4 regions of the Streptomyces sp. NPDC029674 genome follow, and region 2 is predicted to be linked to each of the others. Evidence: riboswitches for the same ligand, from Rfam matches in the RefSeq annotation. Region 2 holds a riboswitch; each other region holds the start of a gene.
The links. Region 2 has a riboswitch for cyclic di-AMP ahead of ACI2L3_RS27950 (M23 family metallopeptidase). Riboswitches for the same ligand answer to the same signal wherever they lie in the genome.

Region 1: linked by a shared signal. The riboswitch ahead of ACI2L3_RS16435 (NlpC/P60 family protein) and the one ahead of ACI2L3_RS27950 (M23 family metallopeptidase) in region 2 are both predicted to bind cyclic di-AMP.
Region 3: linked by a shared signal. The riboswitch ahead of ACI2L3_RS09955 (transglycosylase family protein) and the one ahead of ACI2L3_RS27950 (M23 family metallopeptidase) in region 2 are both predicted to bind cyclic di-AMP.
Region 4: linked by a shared signal. The riboswitch ahead of ACI2L3_RS28100 (C40 family peptidase) and the one ahead of ACI2L3_RS27950 (M23 family metallopeptidase) in region 2 are both predicted to bind cyclic di-AMP.

Annotation. Positions count from the first base shown of each region.
Region 1 is NZ_JBJDPY010000006.1:181,704-183,895, forward strand. Features, by position in the region: gene pcrA (DNA helicase PcrA) at 1-758, opposite strand, end outside; cyclic di-AMP (ydaO/yuaA leader) riboswitch at 1,014-1,170, shown strand; gene ACI2L3_RS16435 (NlpC/P60 family protein) at 1,178-2,192, shown strand, end outside.
Region 2 is NZ_JBJDPY010000012.1:280,661-282,852, reverse strand. Features, by position in the region: gene ACI2L3_RS27950 (M23 family metallopeptidase) at 1-1,001, opposite strand, end outside; cyclic di-AMP (ydaO/yuaA leader) riboswitch at 1,013-1,160, opposite strand; gene ACI2L3_RS27945 (PP2C family protein-serine/threonine phosphatase) at 1,382-2,192, opposite strand, start outside.
Region 3 is NZ_JBJDPY010000003.1:562,279-564,470, reverse strand. Features, by position in the region: gene eno (phosphopyruvate hydratase) at 1-154, opposite strand, end outside; gene ACI2L3_RS09955 (transglycosylase family protein) at 476-1,198, opposite strand; cyclic di-AMP (ydaO/yuaA leader) riboswitch at 1,203-1,350, opposite strand; gene ACI2L3_RS09950 (transglycosylase family protein) at 1,546-2,192, opposite strand, start outside.
Region 4 is NZ_JBJDPY010000013.1:14,293-16,484, reverse strand. Features, by position in the region: gene ACI2L3_RS28105 (hypothetical protein) at 1-267, shown strand, start outside; cyclic di-AMP (ydaO/yuaA leader) riboswitch at 625-801, shown strand; gene ACI2L3_RS28100 (C40 family peptidase) at 805-1,278, shown strand; gene ACI2L3_RS28095 (DUF6328 family protein) at 1,360-1,932, shown strand; gene ACI2L3_RS28090 (ATP-binding protein) at 1,982-2,192, opposite strand, start outside.

The DNA of each region.
Region 1 (2,192 bases), on a different contig from region 2:
TCGAAGTCCAGCGCGTTCGCCTCGCGGAGGCGGGACTGGTACATCGCGTAGGCCTGGGCGAGGGTCTTCTCGAAACCGTCGGCCGCCTGACCGGCGAAGTCCTCCTCGTCGATCAGCTCGTTCTTCAGGTTCGAGATCTTGGCGCTGAAGGACTTCGGCGGGAACTTCTTCGGGTCGAGGTCCAGGTCGCGGCAGACCAGGGCCATGAGGCGCTTGGAGTCCGCGGCGTCGTAGATCGAGAAGGAGGAGGTGAAGCCCAGCTTCTTGTACTCGCGGCGCAGGATGCGGACGCAGGCGCTGTGGAAGGTCGAGACCCACATCGCGTTCGCCCGGGGGCCCACGAGCTGCTCGACGCGTTCCTTCATCTCGCCCGCGGCCTTGTTCGTGAAGGTGATCGCGAGAATCTGGCCGGGGTGCACGCCGCGCTCGGCGAGGAGGTACGCGATGCGGTGGGTCAGCACGCGGGTCTTGCCGGAACCGGCGCCGGCCACGATGAGCAGCGGGGAGCCGGCGTGCACGACGGCCGCGCGCTGGTTCTCGTTCAGCCCGTCGAGGAGCGACGCCGGGTCGATGACCGGGCGCGGGGCGCCGTCGCGGTAGTGCGACTCCCGGGTCATGGGCGCGTCGAACTTCCCGTCGAACAGGTCGTCCGGAATGGGCTCCGGAGCGCTGTCCTCGGGCGGCGGCGGGGGCGCTTCGTCCGCGGCCCGGGAAGGCTGCAGGTCCGCCAGGAAGCTGTCATCAAAGAGGCTGCTCATCGCCTCCCGAGTCTAGGCGGCCCCACTGACAACCCGCTGCGGGTTCCGGTCAGCCCGGGTCTTCCTACGCCCCGCCCACGGACGATCACGCTCCGCTACGCCTTTGACCGCCCGCGCCACGCCCGCGTCAGGGAACTCGTAAAGTCACGAAAATGTATCGGGCATATCGAACATCAACCTTCACAGGGACCACACGCGTTGGCTAGCGTGCCCGGCGGGCCACTCGTCCCCCCACCGGCGAACCCCGCCGGGAACGGGCGGCCTCCGCCGAGTCCGACCTGTTCGGAGCCGGGGACCCACCAGAACATTGGGGTGAATCGGTCCCGTACGAAGTACGGGACCGTAGGGCAGCCTTCCGGAACACCCGCCCGAACCCGACAGCTAACCCGGTAGGCGGTCCACGGAAGGAGTCGCCTCCCTTGGCGTCGCACCGCAAGCCGCGGACCCGTACAGCCGGCCTACGCACGGCCCCCGCCATCGGCATCACGACGGCGGCCCTCACCTCCGTCGCCCTCCTGGCACAGAGCGCGCAGGCGGCGCCCTCCGCGCCGGCCAGGCCCAGCCTCGAAGAGGTCCAGAAGAAGGTCGACGAGCTCTACCGGCAGGCCGGCGTGGCCACCCAGAAGTACAACTCGGCCAAGGAGCGCACCGACAAGCAGCGCAAGAAGGTCGACCGCCTCCTCGACGACGTGGCGAAACGCACGGACGAGCTGAACGACGCGCGCAAGGAGCTGGGCTCGTTCGCCGCCGCCCAGTACCGCACCGGCGCCGTCTCCGAGACCGCCACGATGATGCTCGCCAACGATCCGCAGGGCTACTTCGACCAGAACCACCTGGCGGACCGGCTGACCACGCGCCAGAAGAAGGCGGTCGACGACTACCAGGCGCAGCAGGCGTCGGCGACCAAGCAGCGCACGAAGGCCGCGAAGAGCCTCGAGACGCTGAGCGACTCGCGGGACGACCTCAGGACGAGCAAGCGGACCGTCCAGAAGAAGCTGGGTGACGCGCGTGAGCTGCTTTCGAAGCTGACAGCCGAGGAGAAGGCGCGGCTGGCGGAGATCGAGCGGAAGAAGAAGCTGGAGGCCAAGCGCAAGGCCGAGAAGCTGGCCCGTGAGCAGGCCGCCGAGGCGGAGCGGGAGCGCAGGGCCGAGGAGGCGGCGCAGCGGGAGAAGGAGCGGGAAGCCGGCCAGGGCTCCGGATCCGGCTCTGATTCCGGTTCCGGTTCCGACGCGGGCTCGGGTTCCGGTTCGGGCTCCGGCTCCGGATCCGGCTCGGGAAGTACTGACGGCAGCTACGCCACCAAGGCCGCGAAGGTCATCGACTTCGCGGAGGCCCAGATCGGCAAGCCGTACGTCTGGGGCGCCACCGGCCCCGACTCCTACGACTGCTCCGGACTCACCCAGGACGCCTGGAAGGCCGCGGGGATCTCCCTGC
Region 2 (2,192 bases):
GGGCCCGTGACGTTGCCCGTCGCGCCGACGCGGCCGATGACGTCGCCCGTGCTGACCTTCTGGCCCGCGCTGACGTTGAGCGACGACTGGTGGCAGTACCAGACCTCCGTGCCGTCCTCGAGTTCGAGCACGGTGCGGTAGCCGTACGCGCCCGCCCAGCCGGCCTCCTTGACGGTGCCGGTGTGCACGGCCTTGAGGGGGGTACCCGTGGGAGCGGCGAAGTCCAGACCCGTGTGATGCCCGGAGGACCACATGGAACCGGCGTCACCGAAGTGCGACGTGAGGGTGTACGAGGAGGTGGGGATGGCGTAGCTCTTGGCGAGCTCGGCCCGGCGCTCGGCCTCGGCCTTCGCCTTCCGGGCCTCCTCCTCCTTCTTCTTCTTGGCGGCGGCCTTGGCGTCCGCGGCCTTCTCGGCCGCTTTCTGCTGCTCGGCGGCCTCTTCGGCGGCCTTCTTGACGGCGGCCTCCTCGGCCGCGGTCCGCACGGCGGTGTCCGCCTGGTCCTGCTGGTTCTCGGCCTGCTGCATGATGCGGGCGCGCAGCGCCTCGCCCGCGTCGGTGGTGCCCTGCTCGGCGTCGGCGGTGCTGACACCGGCGGCGGTGAGCGGTGCGGCGGCCGCGACCGTGGTCGTCTCCGGCGCGTCGTCGGCCATCAGGGAGCCGACGCCCGGCAGGGACTCGGCCTCGGGCAGCGAGTCCGCGACGGCGCCGACGCCCGGCAGGTCGGGCATGGATATGGAGACCGGCGGCTTGCCGTCCTGCGCGGTGGCGATGCCGCCCGCGCCGACGGCGGCGATGACGCCCACGCCGAGCACGGTGGAGCTGCGGGCGAGGCCGCCGCCGCTCTTCTTGTGCACGCGGTGCCTGCCGCGGACGGGACGGATGGACTCCTCGGTGGGGTTCCACTCCTCGAAGGTCTCGGTGGAGCCCTCGTCGTACGAACCGAAGTCGTCGTCATTCGGCACGTACACGGCTTGGGGGGCAGGCCGGTTGGACGCCACTGGGGCGCGCTCCTTTCCTTCCTTCTCGCCTACCGGGTTAGCTGACGGGTTCGGAGCAGGAAGGTCTCCTACGAACAGCCGGCGCGTAGGCACAGCTGCCCGATTCACCCCAAGTTGGTGGTTCCCCGGCTCCCTTGCGGGATTAGGCGCGTGCGCGCGGAGCCGCCTCGAGTGACGGCTGGGACGACCGCGCTGCGTTATCGAACGTTAATAGACAGGGGGTCCGTATTCCAAGCCGTTCCGGTTGATCGTTAACGCTCATCGGCTGTACGTACCGGGACACGAGGGTGCGGAACGGGGCGAGTTGACCCCGCCCCTCCAAACACCGGAGCTTCACATTTTCTTGACAGAGCGTCAGTTGTTATGCGGAGCGGTGTACTTCAGTCACCACCGGTGACCCCCACCTCGCCGGCGGTGGGCCGCCGCACCGCGAGCAGCGCCATGTCGTCCGTCATCGCGCCTCCGGTGTGCCGCCGCACCTCCCCCGCGAGGGCGGCGAGCAGCGCGTGCGGGCCGCCCCTGCCGGGGAAGATCCGCCCGCCGAGCCGCGTCGCCGGATCGTAGAACTCCCCCGCCGCGTCGCGCGCCTCCGACAGGCCGTCCGTGTAGAAGAGCAGCGTCGCGCCGGGCGGGAACTCCGACTCGTCCGCCCGGTCCGGCCAGACCCCGAGGTCGCCCATGCCGAGCGGCAGCGCCGGCTCGCTCGCCGACATGACGCACAGCCGCCCGTCGCCGCGCAGCAGCAGTGGCGGCGGGTGCCCGCGGTTGATGAGGCGTACGGAACCCTCGCCGTGCCGGATCTCGGCGAGGACGGCGGTGGTGAACCCCTCGAACGCGTCGAGACCGTCGCGCCGGGTGCCCTCGCGGGCGAGCGCCCGCTCCAGGCGCTGCGCCACCGCCTCCAGGGTGGCCTCCTGCTCGGCGGCCTCCCGGAAGGCACCGATGACGACGGCGACCGCCGCGACTGCGCCCATGCCCTTCCCGCGTACGTCGCCCACGATGAGCCGTACGCCGTGCGGGGTGTCCTGCACGGCGTACAGATCGCCCCCGATGAACGCGTCGGCCTGCGCGGCCTCGTACCGTGCCGCGATGTCGAGCCCGCCGATGCGCGGGTCCGGCGCGGGCAGCACGGCGCGCTGAGTGGCCTCGGAGATGGAACGGGCGATGGCGAGCCGGTCGTTGCCGCGGCGC
Region 3 (2,192 bases), on a different contig from region 2:
GGAGTTCGATGGCCTCGAAAGCACCGGTGGAGGCACCGGACGGAACGGCGGCACGACCGGTGCTGCCGTCGTCGAGGCCGACCTCGACCTCGACCGTGGGGTTGCCTCGGGAGTCCAGGATTTCCCGGGCTACGACGACGTCGATGGACGGCACGAGCATCTCCTTCTGGGAGTGTGACGCGTAAACACGATTACGCCGGGCCGCTTCGGCCCTGCGTCTCCTGAGCCTAACCGGCCCGGAGGCTTCGGCCAGCCGACCGCCCGTCCCCTGGGACGACACAAGGCCCAAATGGCGTGGAATCCGGGCGTAAGACCACGTTCTCTACTCGCTAGTAGCGAACATGGGGACAGTCACCGGGGGCGGACATGGCCCCGCCCCGGTGCGTACGGGGGATACACGCACCGGGGCGGGGAGCCCGTGGGGACGGGGTGGGACGGCCGTGCGTCCGCCGAGGCACGGCCGCGACCGGGTCCGTCAGCTGAGGTGCAGCTGCTGGCCGGGGTAGATGAAGTCGGCGTTGTCGATGATGTCGCCGTTGAGCTTGTAGACCTTCTGCCAGCCGCCCTTGACGTCGTGCGACTCGGCGATCTTCGACAGGGTGTCGCCCGTCTTGACCTTGTACTCGCCGTCGCCCTTCTTGACCGTCTTGCCGGTCGGGGTCTCGACGGTCTTCTTGGACTCGGTCTGCGGCGCGGGCTGCGGCTTGGGAGCGGCCTGCTTCGGCGCCTGCTGCTGCGGAGCGGCCTGCTGCTGCGTCTGCTGCGGCTGCGGCTTGCTCTGCTGCTGCGGGGCCTGCTGCTGCGAGCCGCCGCCGCTGCTGGGCGAGGCGCCCGAGAGGCCGACGCCGCAGGACGGCCAGGCGCCCTTGCCCTGGCCCGCGAGGACCTTCTCGGCGATCTCGATCTGCTGGGCCTTGGAGGCCTTGTCGGCGGTCGGCGCGTACTTCGTACCGCCGTACGCGGCCCAGGTGGAGGCGGAGAACTGCACGCCACCGTAGTAACCGTTGCCGGTGTTGATGGACCAGTTGCCACCGGACTCGCACTGGGCGACGGCGTCCCACTCGGACGTGGTGGCTGCGGAGGCCGAGCCGGCCGCCATCAGCGGGGCGGCGACGGCCGCGCCGGTCACGCCGACGAGCGTGGCGACACGGGTGGCCTTGGACGGGCGACGGTGCTTGCCCTTGCCGGAAAGCAGCATGAGTTGATCCCCTACACCGACGCCTGCGAGGTGAGCTGTCGGGTTCGGGCCGATGTGGTTGCCCGGCCGCACTTCTCGAGTGCGACTTCACCCCTAGCCGTTTCCGGCACTTACCTTGGGTCCCCCGCTCCTGCCCACGGCGCTCTTGAGCGACGACTGTTCCCGTCCGGCCGTTGGCAGGATTCGGCGTACCGACCGGCGGGGCTCACCAGTGGCGAGCGGTCACGACCGTAGCCACGCTCCCCACGGAATTTCAAAGACGATCAGGGCTTCTGAGACCCATCTCTCACTCGCGCCAATCCGGACAACAGGTGTCAAGTCCCCCGCAGACGCATCGTCAATTTCCGTTACTTTTCGCCCAGATCGAGGCTCTGACCGGGGAGAATGAGGTCCGGGTCGGCTCCGACGGTCTTCTTGTTCTCGCTGTAGAGCTCGTGCCATCCGCCGTCGACGCCCAAGTCGTCCGCGATGACCGAGAGGTTGTCGCCGGAGCGGACCGTGTACGTCCCGTCGGCGAGCTTCTCGGTGCGGTCGCCGCCGCGCGAGGCGTGCCGTCCGGGACGGTCGCCGGCGCTGTCGCTCTCGTCCGCGCGGTCGCCCCGGTGGCGGCCGGCGGAGGAGCCGTCGGAGTCCGCGGCGTCGTCGGCCGGTTCGGTCGACTTCTCGGGCGTGGGCGAAGTGGAGTCCTTGTCACCGGACTTGCGGGACTCGCCCTTGCCGTCGGCGTTCTCGGCGTTCTCGGCGTTCTCGGCGTTTTCGGCGTCGCCCTTGCCGCTGTCCTTGCCGCTCTCGCCGCCCTTGTCGTCCTTTTCGCCGGACTCGTCGTGATTCTTGTCTCGCGAATCGTCACCGGAGGGCTTGCGCGGGCCCTCTGACGGGTCGCCGGAGTCACCGGCCGCCTTGTCCGCCCCCTCGGGCTTCTTGGCGTCCTTGGCGTCCTTGTCGTCCTCGGAACCCTTGGGATCGGCCGAGTCCTTCGTGTCGGTCGTGTCGG
Region 4 (2,192 bases), on a different contig from region 2:
GCCGAGGCGGAGTTGATCGACCGCTATCTCGAAGTCGTCGACCTGCTCGGCCGCATCAACCCCGCCCGCGCCGAGCACACCTACGGCGGACTGCGCGCCGCCCAGGCGCTGGTCGGCCGGGCGACCGCCCTGCGGGACGCGCTCGCCCTCATGCACCAACGGGGCGAGAGTGAGGTGCACGCACCCACGCTGGCCCGGGCGTTGCGCGTTCTCGACGGCGAGCGGCGGGCCCGGCGGCTCACCGTGCCACCCGCGCAGGGCTGCTGAGACCCCGTCGGCCGCCTCGCTCCCGGCGCCGGAACGTCTGGGTCCATTTCGAAACGGACCAGTCGGGCTACCCCGGACGGCGTACGCGCACGTCGTTATCCGCACGGTCCGAAGTTGCGACGAGTGAGTACAGCAGGGGCGGAATTATGTATTCCGCTGCTGGTCGAGCGGTCGTCAGAGAGTGCGGCCGCAGGTCGAATTCGGCAGTGTCCACCTGAACAGGTCAGTCGTGAGTAGCCTCACAAAACACCGTTTCGGCTCGGTTTTCGGGCCCTTTTCGGGTCAAGATCCCTTCCGACGACAAGCCCCCGCCACAGCGGCGGGGCGGTCCGGGCGGACGCCGAGTCCTGCCGCCACCCGGATGACCGGTCGACATCGGTGCAACGGCAGGAGTGGAGGACCCAGGTACGACGGGCCCGTCCGAGAAGTCGGGACGACGCCCTTGGGGTTAAGCCGCAGAGCATGACGCGGCCGGGCATCTTCGCCTGCCCGAACCCGACAGGTCATCCTTCACAGGCGGCTGACGAAGGGTTGCGCATGACCGCGCTGAATCATGTTCCGTCGCTGCTGAGCAGGACCGGTGCCGCATCGGTCCTCACGCTCGCCGTCGTAGGCGGCACCGTCGTGGCCCCCGGGCTCACGTCGGAGGCCGAGGCAGCGACCCACGGGACGAAGGCGCTCAAGATCGCGGCGTCCAAGAAGGGCTCCCCGTACGGCTACGGGGCAGCGGGACCCAACCGGTTCGACTGCTCGGGGCTGACGCTCTACTCGTTCAAGAAGACGGGCAAGAAGCTGCCTCGCACGGCCGCCGCGCAGTACAACAAGACCAAGCACATCTCCAGGTCCCAGCGGACCCGCGGCGATCTGGTGTTCTTCCACTCCGGTCGGAACGTCTACCACGTCGGGATCTACGCGGGTAACAACCGCATCTGGCACGCCCCCAAGAGGGGGACCGTGGTGCGCCTGGAGAAGATCTGGTCCAACAGCGTCTGGTACGGCAGGGTGCGCTGACCGAGCGGTGGTCCGCCGGCGCGCGCCTCGCACCGTCAGGTGCCGGTGCTTGGAGCGCGCCGGCGGGGATACCCGTGCGGGATGTCCGACGACTTTTCCTGCACCGCCCGCAAGGAGGCGCCGCTGGAGCGCGCGGACCGGAACTTCGCGGAGCTGCTCCAGGAACTGAGGGTGACGCAGACCGGCGTGCAGATCCTCTTCGCCTTCCTGCTCACCCTCGCCTTCAGCCCGCGGTTCCCCTCGCTCGACGCCGTGCAGCGCGGCACCTACGTCACGACGCTGCTGCTCGCGGTGCTCGCCGCGGCGCTGTTCACCGCTCCGGCGGCGCTGCACCGCTCGCTGTTCCAGCAGCGGGCCAAACCGCTCATCGTGCGGGTCTCGTCCCGGCTCGCCGCGCTCGGCCTGGGCGTGCTGGTGATGACGCTCACCGGTTCCGTGCTGCTGGTCGTCGACGTGACGGCGGGGCGGACCGAAGGGGTCTGCGCGGCCGTGGGGACGCTGCTGGTGTGTGTCGGGCTGTGGGGCGTCCTGCCGCGGCTCGTACGGCGTCCTGTGGCGCGCGTCGAGGCGGCGCCCCAGGAGGAGGCGCACATCGGCCCTGCGGGGGTGCGAGGAGGAGCGCCACGGCCGCTGCGCCGGGAGCGGTGCCGGTGACGCGCCCCGTGCCGCTGGAACCGCCCGTAGCGGGGCGCGGCCCAGCCCGTCAGTCGGCGGCTTCACGGGGGCCGCGTTGGACGGGGACCTGCCAGGGCAGCGCGATCCACACGGTCTTGCCGCCCTCGTCGGTGGGGCTGACCGAGAGCCTGCCTCCGCACTCGGCCGCCAGCCAGCGGATGATGACCATGCCGCGGCCGTTGTCCTGCTGGACGGCGGCGGGGAGCCGCTTGGGGTAGCGCGGGTGGCTGTCGGTGACA